3 regions of the Klebsiella sp. genome follow, and region 1 is predicted to be linked to each of the others. Evidence: predicted binding sites of a transcription regulator. Region 1 holds the regulator's gene; each other region holds the start of a gene.

Region 1 (8,121 bases):
TTTCGCCGCTTCCGAGAGTAGTAAAAGCCCGATAAAGAACACTATCCCCTTGAACCCCATTTCACGCAGCATCCATAACACCAGCGAAAGCGACGGCAGCATAAAGACCAGCCGTAACGGCGTTTGCGCCCATGTCAGCCACAGGGCATAGCGGCTCTGACGCAAGAATAGAATCATCGACACGGGAATACTGATTATCAACAAAAAATTAAGCGGGAACAGCCAGGCGGCCGCGGAGCCGTAGGTATGCAGGAGCTGGAGATATGCGAGGATATCGTCGTAGAACGGTACGCGTCGGTGATAGAGGTTCCAGCCGACAAACTCAATGAGATAAAAAAGATCCATCCCAGCCCAAAACCAAAAGACTTTTTTACGTTTCAGTTTCATCGCACTCCTTGCGAAAAAAACAGGCCCTGAAAAGGGCCTGATTATGATGATGACTTAGCTTATGCGTTTTTCAGCACTTCGCTGACAATCTCCACCGCTTCTTTCTCAATCTGCTGACGGTGCTCAGCGCCAAGGAAGCTTTCACAGTAGATTTTGTAAGCGTCTTCAGTACCTGACGGACGCGCAGCAAACCAGCCGTTCTCGGTCATCACCTTCAGACCGCCAATTGCCGCACCGTTGCCCGGAGCTGCGGTCAGACGCGCGGTAATCGGGTCACCGGCCAGCGTGCTGGCGCTTACCATTTCCGGAGAGAGCTTAGACAGCGCTGTTTTCTGGGCAGAAGTTGCTGAAGCCTGCAGACGGTTGTAGCTTGGCGCGCCGAAACGTGCTGCCAGTTCATCATAGTGCTGCTGCGGGTTTTTCCCGGTCACCGCGGTGATTTCCGCCGCCAGCAGGCACATGATGATGCCGTCTTTGTCGGTAGACCATGGCGTGCCGTCGAAACGCAGGAACGAAGCGCCCGCGCTCTCTTCGCCGCCGAAGCCGAAGCTACCGTCGAACAGACCATCAACGAACCATTTAAAACCAACCGGTACTTCCACCAGCTTGCGGCCTAAGTCATTCACAACGCGGTCGATCATTGCCGAGGAGACCAGAGTCTTACCGACAGCAACATCTTTGCCCCACTGCGGGCGATGCTGGAACAGGTAGTTTATCGCCACCGCCAGGTAGTGGTTCGGATTCATTAACCCGGCTGGCGTCACGATACCGTGGCGGTCGTAATCCGGGTCGTTAGCAAAGGCCAGGTCGAACTTGTCGCGCAGCGCCAGCAGGCCCGCCATGGCACACTCGGAGGAGCAGTCCATACGGATCGCGCCGTCTTTATCGAGGTGCATAAAGCGGAAAGTCTGATCGACATTATCGTTAACGATAGTCAGGTTCAGCTTGTAGTACTCAGCAATGCGTTTCCAGTACTCAATACCGGAGCCGCCAAGCGGATCAACACCCAGCGTCAGGCCCGCTTTCTGGATAGCCGCCATATCGACGATATCCGCCAGCCCTTCGATAAACGGCTGCACCAGATCCAGCTCTTTGACGTGACCAGAGGCCAGCGCCGCATCAAGAGAAATGCGCTTCACGCCCTGCAGACCGGCAGCCAGCAGTTCGTTGGCACGGTTTTCTACTACTTTGGTGACGTTGGTATCAGCCGGGCCACCGTTCGGCGGATTGTACTTGATACCACCGTCTTCCGGCGGGTTATGGGACGGAGTGATGACGATGCCGTCAGCCTGTGGGCCGCCTTTCTTGTTGTGCACCAGAATCGCATTAGAAATCGCCGGCGTCGGGGTGAAACCGTTATTTTCCTGAACGATGACATCAACACCGTTCGCCGCCAGCACTTCCAGTACAGAAATGAAAGCGGGTTCGGATAGTGCGTGGGTGTCCTTCCCGACGTAGCATGGGCCGGTGATCCCGTTCTTTGCGCGGTCTTCAGCAATCGCCTGGGCAATCGCCAGAATATGCTGCTCGTTGAAGTTGTGGCGCGCCGCGCTGCCGCGATGGCCGGAGGTACCAAACTTCACCGCATGTTCCGCATTGCCCACTTCTGGCTTCAGCACATAGTACTGGGCGGTCAGTTGGGCGACGTTAATCAAATCACTCTGTTGCGCAGGTTGACCTGCGCGCTTATCGATTGCCATTGCCTGATCCTTCTGGTGCAAAAGTTAAATGACTAGATCGTACCGCAAACCTTTTCGATCAATTCAGCAGGGAACTGCATTGACTGCATGATATGTTCAATCATGCTGCATTTGCGGCCGGTATTGGTATTTGTAATAACCCACCACGGCGTGCCCGGAACCTGCTTAGGTTTTGTCTGATTACCATTTTTCTGTAGCGTCCGCTCATCTTCAGCGAAATAGACGCGAGTGCGCCCATGCAGAGACTCGGTCGCCTCGGCAAACGCTTTACTGTCTAAGGAATAGAGGGTAGTCAGAACCAGCATGAAACGGTTTACCGCGCGTTTTTGTTCGGCGTACTCATCAGATAGCAGCAGCTCGCGCATGGCGCGGACTTTATCCTTCAGAGGATTGGCGGGTTTCACTTCAACGACAGGCGTTGGCGCCGGAGCCGGAACGACTTTCGCTACCGGTGCGGCAGGCTGGGAAACGGCGGAAAACTTCAACATGCGCCGTAAAATGTCGGATGCACTCTCGCCAATATGCTTGGTGTGGCTGGCAATATAGCTATAGAGTTCATCATCAACTTCAATTGTTTTCATCTTAATCCAGTACGATATCTTTTCTGAATACAAGTTGTCGGGATTATAAGGACAAATCCCAACCGCGGATAGCGTCAAACCAGGATGGCGGTAAAACTCGGAAATCTTCCGGGTCTTGCAGCCGGATGGCAGAATGTCCAACATAATACCCTAACCCGACGGAGCGAAAAAAAGAACTTTGCCATGAAATTAAATAGCCGAGCGCAATCTGCACAGAATCCGCACAATAATCCCCCTATCGTCCTGGTCCATGGCCTTTTTGGCAGTCTGGATAACCTTGGGATCCTCGCCCGCGATCTGGTCGCTGACTACGATATTTTACAGGTCGATATGCGAAATCACGGTCTTTCCCCGCGCGCGCCAGAGATGACCTATGCCGCGATGGCTCAGGATTTGATTGATACTCTCAATGAATACCAAATAGAAAAAGCGACCTTTATTGGTCACTCAATGGGCGGTAAGGCGGTCATGGCGCTGAGCGCAATGGCCCCGGAGCGCATCGCTGGCCTGGTTGCGATTGATATTGCACCTGTGGATTATCACGTTCGTCGCCATGATGAAATCTTCGCCGCCATCAATGCCGTGACCGACGCGGGTGCCGCAACGCGTCAACAGGCGGCAGCGGTGATGCGCGAACACCTCAATGAAGAAGGCGTGATTCAGTTTCTGCTGAAATCCTTTGTGGAAGGTCAGTGGCGGTTTAACGTGCCGGTATTGTGGGAGCAATATGACAATATCGTCGGCTGGCAAACCATCCCCGCCTGGCCGCATCCGGCGCAGTTTATCCCCGGCGGTAACTCACCCTACGTAACCGATGCCTACCGTGAGGCTCTGCTGGCTCAATTCCCCCAGGCACGGGCCCATGTGATTGCCGGAGCCGGACATTGGGTACATGCAGAAAAACCAGAGGCTGTTTTACGGGCAATACGCCGTTATTTGACCTCCATAGCCGCGTAACTGGCTAAAATCTGCCCGACCGCGCGGCAGAATGCCCGCGGTCGTTGGCGCAGCCCCTCGCCTGATGTATTATGGCGGGCTATCTGCGTCGGCTATGCCCGACAGCTTGTTTCCCCCGAAGTCACTCTGAATCATGGCAAAAGAACAAACGGACCGTACGACATTAGATTTGTTCGCAACCGAGCGTCGGCCGGGTAGACCGAAAACCAATCCGCTTTCACGCGACGAACAGCTGCGTATCAACAAACGCAATCAGCTCAAGCGCGATAAAGTTCGCGGTTTGAAGCGCGTTGAGCTGAAGCTCAATGCCGATGCGGTTGATGCGCTCAATGAGCTGGCCGAAGCCCGCAACATGAACCGCAGCGATCTGATTGAAGAGATGCTGATGAACCAACTGGCGGCCCTGCGCAGCCAGGATAAAGCCTAAAACCCTCAAAAAATAAGCTTTCATGTAGCAGAGTGTGCAGTCGGGCGTGATTGCTGTTTCCGCGCCCTTCTCAGTTCTGCTATCATTGCCCCTATCTGTGGGCATTTAAGTCCCTACCACATCATTAAGTTTCAAGAGGTTATTTTACTCATGGCAATCATCGGCATCTTTTTTGGCAGCGACACCGGCAACACCGAAAATATTGCAAAAATGATTCAAAAGCAGCTTGGTAAAGATGTTGCTGATGTGCGCGACATTGCCAAGAGCAGCAAAGAAGATCTGCAAGCTCACGATATTCTGCTGCTCGGCATCCCAACCTGGTACTACGGTGAAGCACAGTGTGACTGGGATGATTTCTTCCCGACGCTGGAAGAAGTCGATTTCAACGGCAAACTGGTCGCGCTGTTTGGCTGCGGCGATCAGGAAGACTACGCTGAATACTTCTGTGATGCGCTGGGTACCATTCGCGACATCATCGAACCCCGCGGCGCCACTATCGTTGGTCACTGGCCGACCGCTGGATATCATTTTGAAGCATCTAAAGGTCTGGCAGATGACGACCACTTCGTGGGTCTGGCCATCGACGAAGACCGTCAGCCAGAACTGACTAACGAACGCGTGGAAAAATGGGTAAAACAGATTTCTGAAGAGCTGCACCTCGAAGAAATCAAGAATGCCTGAGTCTAAACGGCGTTATCGTCAGATTTCGCCGAATTAATAGATAAAAGCAATCAAAGTTATAGCTACAAGTTTTTAACTTTTAATCACATATCTGTACAATGTCCTCTGATTTAACGAGGTCACGTGAAGCACTTTGTAGCCAGTGCCTCGTTTTTGACAGCATACAAGGCCCGATGCTTGCAGTTTTCATTTCACCATGGCAGTTCTATAATGAGACGCATTACATCGGGTGATTCTCTGTATTACTTCCGTTGATGGAAGTAGATCGTTTAGCAACAGGACAGATTCCGCATGACTGACAACAATACCGCATTAAAGAAGGCTGGCCTGAAAGTGACACTTCCGCGATTAAAAATCCTGGAAGTCCTGCAGGAACCGGATAACCATCATGTCAGTGCGGAAGACTTATATAAACGCCTGATTGATATGGGTGAAGAGATTGGTCTGGCAACCGTCTATCGCGTACTGAACCAGTTCGACGACGCCGGCATCGTCACCCGTCATAATTTCGAAGGTGGTAAATCCGTTTTCGAGCTAACGCAACAGCATCATCACGATCATCTGATTTGCCTTGATTGCGGCAAAGTGATCGAATTTAGCGATGACTCAATTGAAGCTCGTCAACGTGAGATTGCCTCCCGACACGGTATTCGCCTCACCAACCACAGCCTGTACCTGTACGGTCACTGTGCAGAAGGCGATTGCCGCGAAGATGAACATGCCCACGACGCGGTGGAAAAGTAATTCCCCGTTGCGTAAGCAGCAAAAAGCCAACCTGACGGTTGGCTTTTTTTATGGCTACGAAAAGTAAAAATCAGGGTTTCGTGTTGTTGCTACGAATCTCTTTCCAAATCTGGTCACAGCGCGACTGTACTGCCTGATCGTTACCGGTTTTACGCGCCTGGATACATTGCTGGTAATCCAGTACTCGCACGCTTTCCTGGGTGGCGAACTGCTGATGCTGCTTCTCTTGCTTCAGAACGTCTAATACGCTCTGGCAGGCTTCGACTTTATCTGGGTTACCTTCAGCAGTATTAATACAGGCGCTGTAGGCATCTTTTAACTTTGAATCCTCTTTCGGCGCTGGCGACTGCGTGCAGGCAACCAGACCTGCCGCCACAATGGCGACAAGCAATAGCTTCTTCATAATCGACCTCGGGAAATTGCGGCAGGATCACGCCCGCCGCACTGGCATCAGAAAATGGTGAATGGAGCAATAACCATGAACTTCACGTCGCGCTCATCCTGGAAGATGTTGCCGTAGCCGCCGCTCCAGCTTGGGATATCGGAGTGGTTGTCGTATTGAGTAAAGTGCAGTTTAAACAGCGTACCCTTCGCGCGTCCTTCCTGTACGGTGTACATCGCATCCAGGCTATAGGCTGACTCTTCCAGACGTTTGTCAGGGTTGTAGTAAGCATCAGGAGAAGACATTTTTCCTGGTTTTGCATCCCATGCATAAACATAGGACGCGCCGAAGGCCCAACCCGGCATATTCCAGTTCTTCATGTCATACATCGCACCGAAGAACACCGCTTTTTCACCGTTGGCGTTGAAGTCAGAGCGGTTATCCCACCAGACATCCAGACGACCGTTAGATGAGGCGTAAGTCGGCGTCATACGCTGCAGGAAGTAGCCCTGCTGACCATCGGCTTTAACCCAGGTTCCTTCCAGGCGCAGGTCGAGAACATCAGCAACCTTATAGCCAAAGGTCAATGCCTGTAGCCAGGCGGTACCATCATAAATATCGTTCGCCCCGCCGTTGCTGACTTTATCGCGAGTACCGTAGAACTGGTAGCTGGTGGTTAGCGGCGTGCCTGCGACATCAAATTTGTAGCTGGCCTTAGCGAAATACTGGTCGATGTAACCCTGTGCCTGGCCAAATGCGGCTTCCAGCACGAGGTCATTTTTAAAATCATACTTGGCGCCGAGAGAGTGGAGATAATCAACCTTGGTTTTCTTGTCGTTCTGATAGAACTCATCCATCTCAATGTGCCACGGCGCTTTATATTCGTTTGTCCACATATAGGAGAAACTCAGCGCGCCCGCATCGCCGTAGTCAAAATTAGCACCGGCTTCAGCCCCCTGATAGGTACCCGGCATAAAGCTCCAGTGCGGAGCCAGCAAGGTTTGACCGGTAGGCTGGATATAGCCAGCACGCGCCCATGCCGGGCCAAATTTAAATTTGGCGGCTGCTTTGTACAGGCTGATCCCGCTCTTATCACCGGAATAGTCTTCATCGTAAGTTTTATTGCGTGAGGAGAAAGCGATTTCGTTCGGGTGTCCGCTGTCGCTGCTTTCACCCATTTCGATGGCGGTAAAGGCCGCAACATCAATGCCGAACATATCGGCGGCATAGCCGGACTGGAAGTCGAGGTTGGCGTTCCAGGTGGAATGAGAAAGGTTAGTTTTGTATTTGTCGCCGTCGGTCACATCTTTACGGTCACGTTCACGCTGCCAGTAATAGATGCCGCCGGTTAACGTTGAATCATCAATGAACCCTTCCGCTTTCGCATCCGGTACCATTGCAAAACCTGACAGTGCTGTCACACCGGCGATAGCCAGCGCCAGCGTACTACGTTTGCCACTAAACGTACGCATATGCATATCCTCTTTGACTTTTTAAAAACGCAGTTACCAAGGGCAACTAGCGAAAAAAATAAAATAAAACTGCTTAAAAAGTGGAGCGGTAAAATCCGCATAACCACTGGGTATAGACTATTTTTCGTGACGCGAATTATCAATCTCTTTCGGTGATCAAAGATGAAGATTATGACAAAGCGCACATAATCTATGTCTTTTTGTTTCAGTCGTAGATGTCATGCATTTGACGTGGAAGTGCTTGCTATATCAGAAAAAATAGGCGTAATGAAAGCGATTACATGATTTTATAGAGGATGACCGAAGGGACAAATAGTTGTGATTATTACAATCTGTAAACAAGATTAATTCGCATCGCGAAAATATGGGAATTTAATCTCCTGATTCTGAAATAAAAAAAACGCCGCTGTTTGCGGCGTTCTCATAAATAGCGGATAACTACGCGCCGGCTTTTGCCCAGGTGTCGCGCAGACCAACGGTACGGTTAAATACCAAATTGGTTGCGGTTGCATAGCGGCTGTCGAGGCAGAAGTAACCTTCACGCTCGAACTGGTATGCTTTTTCAGGCTGCGCCTGCGCCAGGCTTGGTTCAGCAAAACCCTGCTTGATAATCAGCGATTCCGGGTTCATGACCGACAGAAAATCATCAGCAGCACCGGGATTTGGCACGCTGAACAGACGATCGTACAGACGAATCTCTACCGGCAGCGCATGCGCTGCGCTCACCCAGTGAATCACACCCTTCACCTTGCGACCATCAGCCGGATCTTTGCTCAGAGTGTCAGCATCG
Region 2 (8,121 bases), 120 kb from region 1:
GGTCGCCGCGCAAACGGGAGGTTACAGCGGTCATTTTTTGCGGGACTCCTGAATTAATAACCCAATGAGGTAGATGCCGCCGAGGCTGACGGTCATCACACCCACTGGTAACTGATAAGGCATAAACAGGCGCTGAGCACAGTAGTCAGAGAGTGCCAGCACCAGCGCGCCGCACAACGCGGACTGAGTCAGGCCCCAGCGAGCGGTACCACTAAGGCGGCGCGCGATATGCGGGGCCACCAGGGCGATAAACGAAATCGGCCCGGCAAGCGCGGTAGCGGCGGCGGTGAGCACCACCCCGACCAGCATCATCAGCAGGCGCGAACGCTCAACCCGCACGCCCAGCGCGCAGGCGGTATCGTCGCCCATCTCCAGTAGCCGCATGCGTCGCGCCAGCAGCGCGGCAAAAACCAGCATCAGCAGAATCAGCGGCGCAGAGGGCCAGGTTTTGCCCCAGGTCAGGCCGTTAAGGGAACCGGCGTACCATAATCCGGCAGAGAGTGCGGTTTCCAGCGAGGCGCGCAGCAGTAGCCAGGTGTTAAACGCCACCAGCATGGCGCGGATGCCGATGCCGATAATAATCAGGCGAAAGGTCTCAATGCCGTTGCGCCAGGCCAGCAGCCAGACCACCAGCGCGGTGAGGATACCGCCAGCCATTGCCGCCATGGCGATAGCCGCCAGGTTCTGGCCGAACATCACCATCGCCACCAGCACGCCGCTCCAGGCGCCGGTGTTAAAGCCCATGACGTCCGGGCTGCCCAGCGGGTTGCGGGTGAGAGACTGGAAAATCGCCCCGCTGACGCCGAGCGCGGCGCCGATCAGCAGCGCCATCAGCACGCGCGGCAGACGCCATTCGGTCACCACCATGGTGACGTTGCGCGGCGCATCGCCAATCAGCGCGGAGATAACTTGCTCAACGCTTAACGGTACCAGACCGGTGCCGAGCCCCCACAGGGAGACCAGCACGCTGGCGATCACCAGAAGCAGGCAGCTAAAAATAAGGCGGCGAGAAGGGGCAATCACATCCCACCTCCGCGCGGCTGTCGGCGCACCAGCCAGATCAGAACCGGCGCGCCGATAAAGGCGCTGACCACCGATACACGAAGCTCGCCGGGAACCAGCAGGCGGCCAAGCACATCGGCAAACAAGAGCAGGGCTGGGGTGGCCAGTAGGGTGACCGGCAGCGACCAGCGATGATCGGCTCCCACCAGCCAGCGGGCCATATGCGGCATCATCAGGCCGATAAAGGCAATTGGCCCAACCACCGCCGTGGCGCTACCGCACAGGACGGTAATCGCCAGCAGACCAATCAGTTGAGTGCGTGCGACCCGGCTGCCTAGGGCGGTTGCCGTATCGTTGCCGAGGCTCAGGCTATTTAATGCCCGGCTGAGCAGCAGCGTGACCAGCCCGGCGATAATGACCGGAATCAGGACGATTTTCAGGGTTTGCAGCGTGCGCACGTCCAGTGAACCCGCTTGCCAGAAGCGCAGCTGATCGTAGACGTCGGGGTTAAGCAAGGCAATACCGCTGGAGAGTCCTTCGAGTACCGCCGCCAGGGCGACTCCCGCGAGCGTCAGGCGGACCGGGCTAAGCTGACCGCCGCCCTGGCTGCCGGTAAAGGCCACCAGCAGTGATGCGCCGAACGCGCCGCAAAAGGCCATCAGCAACTGCTCCTGCGGTGATGAAATGCCAAATAGCGCCGCGCCCAGCACGATGGCGAAACTAGCCCCGGAGTTAACGCCGAGGATCCCCGGATCGGCAAGCGGATTACGGGTGAGCGTTTGCATCAGTGCCCCGGCCAGACCCAGCGCGGCACCCGCCAACAGTCCAGCGAGGGTTCGCGGCAGTCGGGCATCAAGGACAATGGTGCAATCGGCGCTCTGGCAGGTGCCGGTGAAGGCATCGACAACGACGCTAAACGGCAGGGGTTTGGCACCAATCAGCAGGCTGAGCGCAATAGCAATGATTAAAACGATTAAAAGACCCGGTACGGCAAAGGCGCGCACCGCAGTCGTGGAAGACGACATGGCTTACATCCCTGACATGATAATGATAGTAATTATCGTTATCGATTCTATCCAGTTATGTTAGCATGTGCACCCATAAAAATGGTATGGAAAATAATAACAAGGCGCTGTCATGAACCGACAATCCTGGCTGCTGAATCTCAGCTTGCTGAAAACTCATCCGGCCTTTCGCGCCGTCTTTATCGCCCGCTTTATCTCAATTCTGTCGCTTGGCCTGCTGGGCGTGGCGATCCCGGTACAAATCCAGATGATGACCCACTCGACCTGGCAGGTTGGGCTGTCGGTGACCTTAACCGGCGGTTCGATGTTTGTCGGTCTGATGATCGGCGGCGTGCTGGCCGACCGCTATGAGCGCAAACGCCTGATTCTGCTGGCGCGCGGTACCTGCGGGATTGGCTTCGTCGGCCTGTGCCTGAATGCCATGCTGCCGGAGCCGTCGCTAATTGCTATCTATCTGCTGGGAATCTGGGACGGCCTGTTTGCCTCCATTGGCGTGACTGCGCTGCTGGCGGCGACTCCGGCGCTGGTCGGGCGGGAAAACCTGATGCAGGCGGGGGCGATCACCATGCTGACGGTGCGCCTGGGCTCGGTGATTTCTCCGATGATCGGTGGCCTGCTGCTGGCCACCGGTGGGGTCGCCTGGAACTACGGTCTGGCGGCGGCTGGGACCTTTATTACCACTCTGACGCTGCTGCGTTTACCGCAGTTAGCGCCGCCTCCGCAGCCGCGTGAACATCCGCTTAAATCGTTGAAGGCGGGAGTGACGTTTCTCTTTAATAGCCCGCTTATCGGCGGCATTGCGTTGCTCGGCGGTTTGCTGACGATGGCCAGCGCGGTGCGCGTACTCTATCCGGCGTTGGCCGGAAGCTGGCAGATGTCGGCATCGCAAATTGGTCTGCTGTATGCCGCGATCCCTCTGGGCGCAGCGCTGGGGGCGCTGACCAGTGGACAGCTGGCGCAAACGGCGAAACCCGGCGTGCTGATGCTGGTAACTACCGTCGGCTCGTTTGTAGCGATTGCGCTGTTCAGCCTGATGCCCATGTGGGAGCTGGGGGCGCTGTGCCTGGCGCTGTTTGGCTGGCTGAGCGCAATTAGCTCGCTGCTGCAATATACGCTGATTCAGACGCAAACCCCGGAAAACATGCTCGGGCGCATCAACGGCTTGTGGACCGCGCAAAACGTGACCGGCGATGCGATAGGCGCGGCGCTGCTCGGCGGCTTGGGCGCGATCCTGACGCCGGTGGCTTCGGCGAGCGCCAGCGGCTGGGCGCTGGTGATTGTTGGTGTGGTGCTGGTAGGACTGTTGCGCGAACTGCGCCGTTTTCAGCGACCGGAAGTGGTCAGCGAAAGTTAAATACGCTGGGTTTTCCCCGGAGGCGGCGCGTTGCGCCTGTCCGGGCTGCCTGACCGGCAGACGGCGGTGAACCCGTAGCCGGTCAGCGCAGCGCCACCGGGAAAAATAACGGAGAGGCGAGAATAGCGATAATAAAAAGCCCCGAATGGCTCCGGGGCTTTTTATCAATCGTCGGTGAGGGTTAACGCTTAGTATGCGCCGAGGTCGGTCCAGACCGCGCCCTGACCGCAGTTCGTGTCCGGCTGGTCGCCCGTAGACCACCATTTCACCTGGTAGTTATGGCCTTTCCAGCTCACGGTTTCGAAAGAGCCCCAGCTGTAGCTCAGGTCGTCTTGTATCTTCATTGGACGATTTTTCGCTGGAAAAACGAACGTGGGAGCATCAGTTCAATAGCCGCTTTTGGCGCATGGTTTACTGACGGTTCTGTCTATTCGTTGTCTTGGTCCTAACAACACAAAAAACGATGATATTTCGGCGGCATGCGCCGGGACGATGATGTTAACCAAAGAGCGTTGATAACCGTTGCAGCACCAGCAGGGCGCTGTAGTAATCAAGGCGGAAGGTTTCGGTCCCCAGCGGATAAACGCGTTTGCCTTCAACCGCAGGCAGATGCGACAGCAGAGGGTTGGCGTAAATGGCATCGGCGTCTTTTTGATCTCCGGCGAACAGGAACAGGCTCTTGCCGTTAAGCCCGGCGGCTAAATTCTCCCCACCCAACTGCACAATATCATGGCGTTTTCCCTGGCTCTGGCTGGCGTGTAGCCCGGCGGGCAGGTCGGCGAGGGTAAAGCCCAGCTGTTCGAGCATCTGTCCCTGTGCGGATTCTTTGGTCCAGATATTGGCGCTATGAGCCGCTGCGGTGTAGACCAGCGCGGTGACCGGCTGCGGCGGCAGCTTCATTTTTTCTTTTAGCGCCGCCAGCTGTTTATCGAATTCAGCAATTCGTTCCGCCGCCTGTTTTTCATGGCCGGTGATATTGCCTAACTGGGTCAGCAGCGCCTGCCAGCTTTTATCATCGTAGTTAATGATGAGCGTCGGGGCGATGGTTGAAAGCTGATCGTAGAGCGTCATCGCCGAATCGCCGCCGGTGGCGCTAATCAGTATCAGGTCCGGCATTTGGGCAGCGACGGCCTCAGCGCTCGGTTCGCCAATATAAAGTCGCGCCAGCTTGCGCGCTTTCGCTACATCACTCCACTGGCGCAAAAACCCCTGGCCATCGGCGACACGGTTATTCGGCGTGGTGGCCCCGCTGGCGACCACCGGCGCGTCAATCGCCAGCAGCGAGCCGGTCAGCGTTACGCTGGTGGAGACAATGCGCAGCGGCTGGCTTTCCAGCGTATGCGTTCCGCGGCTGTCGGTAATCTGTCGCGGCCAGTCTGCCGCCAGCGCTGAGCTAATTCCTAAAAGCGCCAGACCGCTGGCGAGGAGAGTACGGCGGCAAAAAGTGGAGAAATTCACGTATTCGCATCCTGATTAAGTTGTGATAAATGCTTCTCATTTTCAGCTTTGCGCCGCATGGATGCAAGTCTATACCCTAATAATTCGAGTTGCAGGACAAAGCACTTGTGCTTTGAACAGCGCTTGCGCTGGCCCCGCAGGGGCGAGGCCGTAGGCCGAGTAACGCGGCAAGTGAACGAATCCCGATGAGCTTACTGTAGTAAGTGATTCGGGTGAGCGAACGCAGCCAACACACCTGCAACTTGAAGTATGACGGGTATAAGTAGCACAACATGCTACCTGTACGGTTGACATGTAGAGCAATACCTTTTAGGTTAGCCAACCAAAATATAAATGATAATTATTCGTAATATCTTTATCGTTTTTTGGAGGATGATATGGAAACGTCTTTGGCTGAGGATGTTCGGGAGAAAAAAATGACCCTGCCGCCGGAAAGCTTCTTCTTTATGTCGCCGTACCGCAGTTTCAGAACATCTGGCTGCTTTAGTCGTTTTTCGCACCCTGCCGCCGATGGCGATAATCTGGACGGGGAATTCCAGCGCAAAATGGCGGCCGCGTTTAAAGCCGCTCGGGCTGCCGGGATCGCGAAGCCGGTGATGGTTGGCGCTATCCCGTTCGACACCAATGAGCCGTCCGAGCTGTTTATCCCCGAGCGCTGGGAAGCGTTTTCCCGCACTGAAAAACAGCACTCCGCGCGTTATGCATCAAACCAAACGCCGATGGATGTTGTTCAGCGCCAGGAGATCCCCGAGCAGGATACCTTTATGGCGATGGTTGAGCGCGCTGCGGCTCTGACCGCAACGCCGGAAGTGGACAAAGTTGTCCTGTCGCGCCTGATTGATATCACCACTCGCGAACGGGTTGATAGCGGTGCGCTGCTTGAACGGCTGATCGCCCAGAACCCGGCCAGCTTTAATTTCCACGTGCCGTTATCAGACGGCGGCGTGCTGTTGGGCGCCAGCCCGGAACTGCTGCTGCGTAAAGAAGGGGCGCATTTTAGCTCGGTGCCGCTGGCCGGCTCGGCCCGCCGTCAGCCAGATGATGTGCTGGATCGCGAAGCGGGGCATAAGCTGCTGGCGTCGGCAAAAGACCGCCATGAGCACGACCTGGTCACCCAGGCGATGAAAGCCGTATTAACGCCGCGCAGCAGCGAGCTTTCCCTGCCGGACTCCCCGCAACTGATTACGACGCCGACCCTGTGGCATCTGGCAACGCAGATCCAGGGCACCGCGCTGGCAACAGAAAATGCCATGTCGCTGGCCTGTCTGCTGCATCCGACCCCGGCGCTGAGCGGCTTCCCGCATCAGGTGGCGAAACGCCTGATTAACGAACTGGAGCCATTTGACCGCCAGCTGTTCGGCGGCATTGTCGGCTGGTGTGATGACGAAGGCAACGGCGAGTGGGTGGTGACAATCCGCTGCGCGCGCTTGCATCAGCGCACCCTGCGGCTATTTGCCGGCGCAGGTATCGTTCCGGCCTCTTCGCCGCTGGGCGAGTGGCGCGAAACCGGCGTCAAACTGACTACCATGCTGAACGTATTCGGCTTGCAATAAGGGACTATGATGATCGAGTTTAACCGCTGGCCGGAAGATTTCGCGGCCCGCTATCGGCAAAAAGGTTACTGGCAGGATCTGCCGCTCACCAATCTGATTACCCGCCATGCGGAAAATGATGCCGCCGCTATTATCGATGGCGACAAAATCTATAGCTACCGTGAATTCAACCGCCGGGTGGATAACCTCGGTTCTTCGCTGCAACGTCAGGGCCTGAAGCGCGGCGAAACGGCGCTGGTACAGCTAGGTAACGTTGCCGAGTTTTACATTACGCTGTTTGCGCTACTGCGTATCGGCGTTGCGCCGGTCAACGCGCTTTTCAGCCATCAGCGCAGCGAGCTGAACGCCTACGCCACGCAGATTGAACCCGCTTTGTTGATTGCCGATCGTGAACACGCGCTGTTTGCTGATGATGCTTTTCTTAACGCTTTTATTGAGCAGCATCCGTCGGTACGCGTGGCGCTGCTGCTGAACGATAACGGCGAGCAGAGCCTGACGGCGGCCATCGAACAGCCGGCCGATAATTTCGTGGCGAATCCGACGCCTGCCGATGAAGTGGCGTTTTTCCAGCTTTCCGGCGGCAGCACCGGCACGCCGAAGCTGATCCCGCGCACGCATAACGATTATGACTACAGCATTCGCCGCAGCAATGAGCTGTGCGGCGTGAGCGCCGAAACGCGCTATCTGAACGCGCTTCCCGCTGCTCACAATTACGCGATGAGTTCGCCGGGTTCATTAGGCGTGTTCCTCGCCGGTGGCGTAGTGGTGCTGGCGCATGATCCGAGCGCGACGCTGTGCTTCCCGCTGATCGAAAAACATCAGATTAACCTGACCTCGCTGGTGCCGCCTGCGGTGAGCCTGTGGCTACAGGAGATCCATGATTCCGGCAGCAATACCCAATTGCAATCGTTGCGGTTGTTGCAGGTTGGCGGAGCGCGCCTGTCCGCGACGCTGGCCGCCCGTATTCCGGCGGAAATTGGTTGCCAGCTTCAGCAGGTCTTCGGCATGGCTGAAGGGTTGGTGAACTACACCCGCCTCAACGACAGCCCGGAGCGCATTATCAACACCCAGGGCTGCCCGATGTGCCCGGATGATGAAGTGTGGGTGGCCGATGCCGATGGCAATCCGCTGCCGCGCGGTGAAGTGGGGCGTCTGATGACCCGTGGTCCCTATACCTTCCGCGGCTACTACAAAAGCCCGCAGCACAATGCCGAAGCGTTTGATGCCGACGGTTTCTACTGCTCGGGCGATCTGATTTCGATCGACGAGGACGGTTACATCACCGTGCAGGGTCGGGAAAAAGATCAGATCAACCGCGGCGGTGAAAAGATCGCGGCGGAAGAGATCGAAAACCTGCTGCTGCGCCATCCTGCGGTGATCCACGTTGCGCTGGTCAGCATGGAAGACAGCCTGCTGGGCGAAAAAAGCTGTGCATATCTGGTGGTCAAAGAGCCTCTGCGCGCGGTGGCGGTTCGCCGCTTCCTGCGTGAACAAGGGGTCGCAGAATTTAAACTTCCGGACCGCGTGGAGTGCGTTGACGCGCTGCCGCTGACGCCGGTGGGCAAAGTCGATAAAAAACAATTACGTCAGTGGCTGGCTGAACGCAAGCTGGGCTGAAGGAGAAGACAGAATGGCAATTCCTAAATTACAGGCTTACGCGCTGCCGGAAGCCAGCGATATCCCGGCGAACAAAGTGAGCTGGGCATTTGAGCCGTCCCGTGCCGCGCTG
Region 3 (8,121 bases), on a different contig from region 1:
AGAACAGCGCGGAAATCGTAGGCCTGATGGTTGAGAAACTCACCGCAGCCCTGCCTGAAACCGGCCGCCTGGCGGTGATGATCAACAACCTCGGCGGCGTGTCGATTGCCGAAATGGCGATTCTGACCCGTGAGCTGGCGAATACTCCGCTGCGCCAGCGTATCGACTGGCTGATTGGCCCGGCCTCGCTGGTGACCGCGCTGGATATGAAAGGCTTCTCCCTCACCGCCATCGTACTGGAGGAGAGCATCGAGAAAGCGCTGCTTTCTGCGGTAGAAACCGCAGGCTGGCAGACACCGGTGCAGCCACGCGAAATCAGCGTAATGCCATCAGCGCTGCGCAGCACCCGTGTAGAGTTTGAGCCTTCAGAGAATAGCGTGGTGGCGGGCTATGTTAAGCAGGTCACCAGCACGCTGTCCGATCTGGAAGCAGACCTCAATGCGCTGGACGCTAAAGTTGGCGACGGCGATACCGGCTCCACCTTCGCCGCAGGGGCACGAGAAATCGCCGGTTTATTACAGCGCCGCCAGCTGCCGCTGGATAACCTCGCTACGCTGTTCGCCCTGATTGGCGAGCGTCTGACCGTCGTGATGGGTGGCTCCAGCGGTGTGCTGATGTCAATTTTCTTTACCGCTGCCGGGCAGAAGCTGGAACAAAGGGCAAGCGTCGCCGAAGCGCTGAACGCCGGTCTGGCGCAGATGAAGTTTTACGGTGGTGCGGATGAAGGCGATCGGACCATGATTGACGCCCTGCAACCGGCATTGGCGGCGCTGCTGGCGGAACCGGAAAATCTGCAGGCGGCGTTCACCGCAGCGCAGGCGGGCGCAGACCGTACGCTTCATGCCAGCAAAGCCAACGCTGGACGCGCATCGTATCTGAACAGCGATAGCCTGCGCGGCAATATGGACCCCGGCGCCCACGCGGTGGCGATGGTATTTAAAGCGCTGGCGCAGAAATAACGCAGCTAACAGAACTCCCTGCGGGGCGGTAGTCCGGACAGATGCGCAGCATCGCTTCCGGGAAATTCTGTCTCTCTGCACTCTGCTCCTGGGGCAGCGCAAATCGCCTGCCCGGGCTACAGGTTCACCGGCGTCTGCGGGACGGTAGCCCGGACAGATGCACAGCATCGCCTCCGGGAAATTCTGTCTCTCTGCACTTTGCTCTCGGGGGCGGCGCAAAGCGCTTGCCCGGGCTACAGGTTCACCGGCGTCTGCGGGGCGGTAGCCCGGACAGATGCGCAGCATCGCCTCCGGGAAAACCACCGCGCAATTCTCTTTCGTAGCCCGGGTAAGGCGTCAGCCGCAACCCGGGTTTTCTCCAAGCTTACTTACTGTGCCAGTAGGCCTGAGAACGCACCAGTTGCGGGTCAATCTCTTCACCTTCAAAGCGCGCCAGCAGCGATTTCACCACCGCCCCTTCGCCGGTCACCCAGATAAAATAGTCTTCCGCCGGAACCACCACCTGCGCCAGGCGCTCAGCCACGGCAGATGAGTTATGCCCCACCACCCACTCAATATTAAAGCCATTGAGATCCACCAGATAATCTTTGTAAGACTCATCGCCAATGGTCACAATCGCCGTCACCTGCGGGCGCGTCGGGAGCAGCTGTAAACCTAACAGACGGCGACGCAGCGCGGGCATTCCGGACTCATCGGTGACGTACAGCTGCCAGGCGTAATCCTCCGGCACCACCAGCGAACCACGCGGACCGCCGATCACCAGCTTATCGCCGATTTTCGCCGCCAGCGCCCAGCGGCTGGCAATACCGCCATCGTGAATAAAGAAGTCGTACGCCAGCTCATGGCGTTCAGCATCGTACAGCGGCGTATAGTCGCGGGTCGCCGGACGCGCACCCTCGCCCCAGTTAATGCCTTCATCCGTCACCTCTGGCGGAGTAAACGCAGATCCCGCTTCGGGGAAAAAGAGCTTGGTATGGTCGTCAAAACCTTGGGAAACAAAACCATTCAGCGCCTCTCCACCCAGCACGACACGCTGGAAAGCGCGACCAATGCGCTCAACGCGCAGCACGGTTAACTCACGGAAACGCAGCTCGTTACGAACGCGTTGCGGATATTTAGGTTGATTTGTCGTTGTCATTTTCAGTCGCCTTCGTGAACAGTAAATAGATATATCTAAAAATCTTGCAAATGATAATGATTGCCATTAAAAAAGAATGCAAGCATTTTTTGATATAAGCACAACAAAACGCCACAAAAGTCAAAAAATCAAAATAAATCTTTAATAATCAATATTATAAAAAATAAATGAATTTCAGGGTTGTCATAAAATATTTTTTAGATATAAATTAGATATATCAAAACAACACAGGAACAAAAACATGAAACATCATCACGAAGAAGGACGTGGGCCACGTGGACGCCACGGTGAACATAGCGAACATGGCGAACATGGCCGCAGAGGCGGAGGTGGCGGACGCCGTCAGCGCTTCTTTGGTCACGGCGAGCTGCGTCTGGTTATTCTGGATATCCTCACCCGCAACGCCAGCCACGGTTACGAGCTAATCAAAGAGATTGAAACCCTGACCCAGGGCAACTACAGCCCAAGTCCCGGCGTTATCTACCCGACGCTCGACCTTCTCCAGGATCAGGGATTAATCAGCGTCGCTGACGAAAACGGCCGCAAAAAAATCGCTATTACCGCCGAGGGCAGCCAGCTGCATGCTGAAAACCAGGAACATCTGGAGCACATCCAGGCCAGGCTACAGGCCCGCATGGTGGGCTGTGAACTGCGTAAAAACCCGCAGATGAAGCGCGCGCTGGAAAACTTCAAAGCAGTACTGGATTTAAGAGTCAATCAGCAGGAGATCACCGAAGCGCAATTGAAGCAAATTATCGGCGTGATTGACCGCGCGGCAATGGAGATTTCCCAGCTCGACTAACCGTCTGCCCCATCGCAGGGCAGCCTGCACCGCCGCAAAGCATGCGGCGGAAACCCTTTCCTGCATCGTTTTGCGCCTTCAGGAGTAAAACATGCCAATAATATCGCCGTGAGATTAAATTTTGCACAATCCCGATTTCACGTTGCGTTTATCCCGATTTTCCTGGCCCGAGCCGAAGTGGCGTAATCCCTGCAATACTTAATTCAGTATCATGTGATACGCCCCGTCCAGGAGCTCATTTTGAACAGGTTACCTTCCAGCGCATCGGCTCTGGCCTGCAGCGCACACGCACTGAATCTCATTGAAAAGCGAACGCTCGATCATGAGGAGATGAAATCACTTAATCAGGAGGTCAGGGAATACTTTAAAGAGCATGTGAATCCAGGGTTTTTAGCGTATCGAAAATCAGTCACTGCTGGCGGGGATTACGGGGCCGTAGAGTGGCAAGCGGGAGGGTTGAATACGCTTGTCGACACTCAGGGACAGGAGTTTATTGACTGCCTGGGTGGATTTGGGATTTTTAATGTAGGGCACCGTAATCCAGTTGTCGTTTCCGCCGTCGAGAATCAGCTCGCTAAACAACCTCTTCATAGTCAGGAACTGCTGGACCCGCTGCGGGCCATGCTGGCAAAAACGCTGGCGGCCTTAACGCCTGGCAAACTGAAATACAGCTTCTTTAGCAATAGCGGCACTGAGTCGGTCGAAGCGGCGCTAAAGCTAGCGAAAGCTTACCAGTCCCCGCGCGGCAAATTTACCTTCGTTGCCACCAGCGGCGCGTTTCACGGCAAATCGCTGGGCGCACTCTCGGCTACCGCCAAATCCACTTTCCGCAAACCTTTTATGCCGCTGCTGCCAGGATTTCGCCATGTGCCGTTTGGCGATATTAACGCCATGCGTACGCTGCTTAGCGAGTGTAAGAAAACCGGCGATGACGTTGCGGCGGTGATCCTTGAGCCGATTCAGGGCGAAGGCGGTGTCATTTTGCCACCTCCGGGCTATCTGCCCGCAGTGCGAAAACTGTGCGACGAGTTTGGTGCACTGCTGATCCTCGATGAAGTGCAGACCGGGATGGGCCGCACAGGCAAGATGTTTGCCTGTGAACATGAAAACGTCCAGCCGGATATTCTGTGCCTTGCCAAAGCGCTGGGCGGCGGCGTGATGCCAATTGGCGCAACGGTCGCCACCGAAGAGGTGTTCTCGGTGCTGTTCGACAATCCGTTCCTGCACACCACCACCTTTGGCGGTAATCCGCTGGCCTGCGCGGCAGCGCTGGCGACCATCAACGTACTGCTGACGCAAAACCTGCCCGCGCAGGCAGAGCAAAAAGGCGATATGTTGCTGGACGGCTTCCGTCAGCTGGCCCGCGAGTATCCGGATCTGGTGAATGAAGTGCGCGGTAAAGGCATGCTGATGGCGATTGAGTTTGTTGATAACGAAATCGGCTATGACTTTGCCAGCGAGATGTTCCGCCAGCGGGTGCTGGTGGCCGGAACGCTGAATAACGCCAGGACAATTCGCATCGAGCCGCCGCTGACGTTGACGCTGGAACAGTGTGAGCAGGTGTTAAAAGCGGCCCGCCTCGCGCTAGCAGCGCTGCGGGTTTCGGTGGAAGAGGCGTAGTTTTCTCACTCGCCGCCAAAGGTCATCCTCAAAATCCCCTGGCAACACAGCCTCTGTTAACCAGAGTGCTTACGCCAGGGGTTATCGCTCCTCACGCCATTGTTGCTGAAAAAACGCAGCTCATTGTCTGTAAAGAACAAAAAACACTCATTTAATTATTTAAAAATATGTATTCACATAAAACAATATAAATATTAAATATTTATTTTTATGAATTACCTGAATCTCAATAAAATCAGGAATGTCCGGACATATTTTAAATACTCTTAACCACATGAATTTAATGAACAATAATCAATAAAGTAGTTTATTAAACCAAGCAATACCACAAATACAGCCTTTAATTCTTTTTTCATTATCTGATGCTTTATTAACCTTTTTCAATATTAAAGAGGCCCATAATGGAATAAAGAACGCCAAAGGACGCATTAAATGGTTTTTTACTCTACTAATAAGCAAATCTACACAATGAAAAACCTATCAAAGGAAGCTCTTGCCATCAAATATGAACAGACATTAGAATCTATTTCATAAATAATTTAATTCACAAAGACTAATTCATCATAAACAACTTAAGTTTCAGGAAAGTATCATCGATGTAACTGACAGAATGATGGATATATAAATTCATACAAACTACTACGACTACTACTAATCTAATAGATAGACCGGAGACATGGATGTCGCTCACGATTTTCGGGTTTTTAATTGACGACGCTGTATTATGTTTCAGCCACCCGCTGAAAGTTGTCAATATTACAGAGACACCGCCGCTGTCAAATCCCTTGATCCTACGGGATACCATGTCGAATTTATTATACTTCTTGCTGATTAACCGTCAGCAGAACGTTATTCTGGAAAGTGATATTCTGCACCAGGTCTGGGATAATAAAGGGTTACGTTCTTCGCAATCCCGGCTTATTCAGGTGATATCCAGGCTCAAGTACACCCTGATGCTTGTTGGCGTAAAACATGATTTTATTGAAAGAGTATCCGGGAAAGGTTACCGGATAACCTCTAGCAATATAAAAACGCTTTATAAATTACCGGATATTGAAGTATTAAGACAGAAAATATAACTCAGCATTACTTCTAATACTTATATACCATTTCCTCACCACCTCTTTTAAAAGAGTTTTTAACATGGAGTTTTATATGAAACGTGTATTATTATCTACCGCTATTGCTTCCGTACTGATCGCATCCGCATCTCAGGCATCGGATGGAACAATCAATTTCCAGGGAAAGTTAACTGATGCCACCTGCCAGATTACGATTGACGGCTCATCTTCTCCGGCAACGGTCGTTTTACCGACACTCTCAACTCAGCTTTTAGCCGCTACCGGTGATATCGCTGGACGCACCCAGTTTAATATTGAGCTTTCTGGCTGTACCGGTCTGGTATCCACTTCTACGGCAGCAGCTTACTTTGAAAATGGTTCAACCGTTGACACCACCACCAACAATCTGGTGAACACGACTACCGGCGGCGCGGGTAACGTACAGCTACAGCTGATTGATATTCAGAGCAATAACACCATTGAGATCGGCCGTAGCTCACAAACCTCAAGCAACACTCAGGTGGTTATTCCGAATACCGCCGGGGCAAGTATCGGCACCACAATGCTACCTTATGCCGTTCAGTATTACGCGCTGGGCACCACGACGCCGGGTGTTGTCACAAGTAACGTCAATTTCAGCATTAACTATCAGTAAATTCATCGTCATTGGATGACATATGAAACCACCGATGGAAGAAACTCCATCGGTTAACAGGAAGGATCCCATAATGAAAAAAAACATTATTGCCATGCTACTCGCCATGATCACTGTCTTTCCTGCCTGCGCCTCGGTCGTTATTACCGGAACGCGCGTCATATACCCGGCAACCGAACGTGAAGTGACGGTAAAAATGGAAAATAAGGGTAGCTCACCGGTATTAATTCAGTCCTGGGTGGATAATGGCGATCCTACTTCAACCCCGGATACGGCCACTGCCCCCTTTTTACTAACTCCGCCGATTAACCGTGTTAATGCCGGGAAAGGGCAAACGTTGCGGATTCGTTTTACAGGCGAAACATTACCGCAGGATAAAGAGTCTGTTTTTTATCTTAACGTTCTGGAAATACCCCCCACGGTCAAAGGTGAGTTAGCAGAAAAGAATCTGCTTTCAATGGCCTTTCGTTCTCGCCTGAAGCTTTTTTATCGTCCACAGAATTTAATTAAAAATGCGAGTGAAGCGCCAGAAAACGTTGTCTGGAAGCGTCAGGGCAACAAGGTGACGGCAAATAATGCCACGCCATACCACGTAACGGTTGCCTACTTTTCAGAAGATGAAAAGGGGGAGAAAAACCTTGGCGCAGGCGGCATGTTAACCCCCGGCGAAACGCACACCTGGACGCTGGACCGCGTATCTACCCGCTGGTATCCCATGATTATCAACGACTACGGAGCCCTGCGCCCTGTCGATCCAAATAAAAAATAAATGAATTCGGTCTTTATTGTTGGCACCGGCCTGTAAACAGTCATGGAATAGAACGGGGTTATTAATGATTCGTACCTGTTATTTTAAACCGACGCCGTTGGCAGTGGCGATTACGCTTGGCTTTAGTCCATTTTCCATCGCGCAGGACGCCGATGAAGTGCAGTTTAATAGCAATTTTATGAGCCAGGGCAGCCAGAAAAAAATCGATTTGACTCACTATGAGCGCGATCAGGCCGTACCAGGAAAATATCGCGTGGAGCTGCGAATCAATAACCAGTATCAGGGGTTCCAGGATATTACGCTCAGCGACAGCACGCCGCCTGCCAAAACAGGTGCCATTTGCCTGGCAACTGAAGCGTGGCATACGCTACCGCTCAATATTGAGAAGCTTAGCGACGATGTACAATCTCTCCTGTCTGATAGTCGTGATGACGCTTGCCTTGCGGTCACAGAGGTTATTCCTCAGGTAAAAGCCAAATTTGACACCGGCAACCAAATGCTGGATTTAGAGATCCCCGCACTCTATTTGGTTCATAATCCTCGCGGATACGTAAATCCGGCATTATGGGAGAAAGGCGTGATGGCCGGGCTACTGACCTACAACGCCAGCTATTACCACCAGCAAAACCGGAGCACCTCTAATGACAGCGCCTATTCAGGGATAACGGCGGGTTTTAACCTGGGGAGCTGGTACTTTCGCCATAATGGCAACTGGAGCTGGCAAGATGACGTGGGTAGCCACTACCAGGCATTGAACTCCTACGTTCAACGCGATATTCCGGCGATAAAAGGACGCTTATCGCTAGGTGACCGCAATACCCGAGGCGAGCTGTTTGATACTCTCGCGTTTCGCGGCATTCAGCTGGCGAATGAGGAGCAGATGTTGCCCGATTCCCAGCGCGGCTACGCACCTATTGTTCGTGGTACTGCCCGTACGTCAGCAAAAGTGCAAATTTTCCAGCAGGGGCGACAGCTGTACGAAACCACCGTTTCACCCGGTCCGTTTGAAATTAACGATCTTTATCCCACCGGCTACGGCGGTGACCTGCAACTGGTGATAAAAGAAGCTGATGGCTCCGAGCAACAACAGATAATTCCCTATGCAGCGACCAGTAAT

Evidence for each region. The regulator Fur, encoded in region 1, represses iron uptake genes when iron is present. The targets are predictions, from matches to a motif close to ATAATAATGAGAACNACTATCAA.
Region 2: a site for Fur is predicted at 2,044-2,066, ahead of fepD (Fe(3+)-siderophore ABC transporter permease). Genes of this name have one in related genera too.
Region 3: a site for Fur is predicted at 2,148-2,170, ahead of QVF11_RS10105 (siderophore-interacting protein). Genes of this name have one in related genera too.

The regions. Positions count from the first base shown of each region.
Region 1 is NZ_JAPUEW010000075.1:119,039-127,159, reverse strand. It holds gene QVF11_RS22615 (arginine:ornithine antiporter) at 1-387, opposite strand, end outside; gene pgm (phosphoglucomutase (alpha-D-glucose-1,6-bisphosphate-dependent)) at 447-2,087, opposite strand; gene seqA (replication initiation negative regulator SeqA) at 2,120-2,668, opposite strand; gene ybfF (esterase) at 2,852-3,625, shown strand; gene ybfE (LexA regulated protein) at 3,759-4,052, shown strand; gene fldA (flavodoxin FldA) at 4,203-4,733, shown strand; gene fur (ferric iron uptake transcriptional regulator) at 5,025-5,477, shown strand; gene QVF11_RS22580 (ChiQ/YbfN family lipoprotein) at 5,548-5,880, opposite strand; gene chiP (chitoporin ChiP) at 5,928-7,331, opposite strand; gene glnS (glutamine--tRNA ligase) at 7,770-8,121, opposite strand, start outside.
Region 2 is NZ_JAPUEW010000075.1:1,095-9,215, forward strand. It holds gene fepC (iron-enterobactin ABC transporter ATP-binding protein) at 1-34, opposite strand, end outside; gene fepG (iron-enterobactin ABC transporter permease) at 31-1,023, opposite strand; gene fepD (Fe(3+)-siderophore ABC transporter permease) at 1,020-2,027, opposite strand; gene entS (enterobactin transporter EntS) at 2,140-3,381, shown strand; partial or broken gene QVF11_RS22020 (hypothetical protein) at 3,570-3,698, opposite strand; gene fepB (Fe2+-enterobactin ABC transporter substrate-binding protein) at 3,880-4,839, opposite strand; gene entC (isochorismate synthase EntC) at 5,217-6,392, shown strand; gene entE ((2,3-dihydroxybenzoyl)adenylate synthase EntE) at 6,402-8,009, shown strand; gene entB (enterobactin biosynthesis bifunctional isochorismatase/aryl carrier protein EntB) at 8,023-8,121, shown strand, end outside.
Region 3 is NZ_JAPUEW010000034.1:30,673-38,793, forward strand. It holds gene QVF11_RS10100 (glycerone kinase) at 1-959, shown strand, start outside; gene QVF11_RS10105 (siderophore-interacting protein) at 1,324-2,097, opposite strand; gene QVF11_RS10110 (PadR family transcriptional regulator) at 2,339-2,899, shown strand; gene ygjG (putrescine aminotransferase) at 3,140-4,519, shown strand; gene QVF11_RS10120 (winged helix-turn-helix domain-containing protein) at 5,200-5,598, shown strand; gene QVF11_RS10125 (fimbrial protein) at 5,675-6,235, shown strand; gene QVF11_RS10130 (fimbrial biogenesis chaperone) at 6,309-7,004, shown strand; gene QVF11_RS10135 (fimbria/pilus outer membrane usher protein) at 7,069-8,121, shown strand, end outside.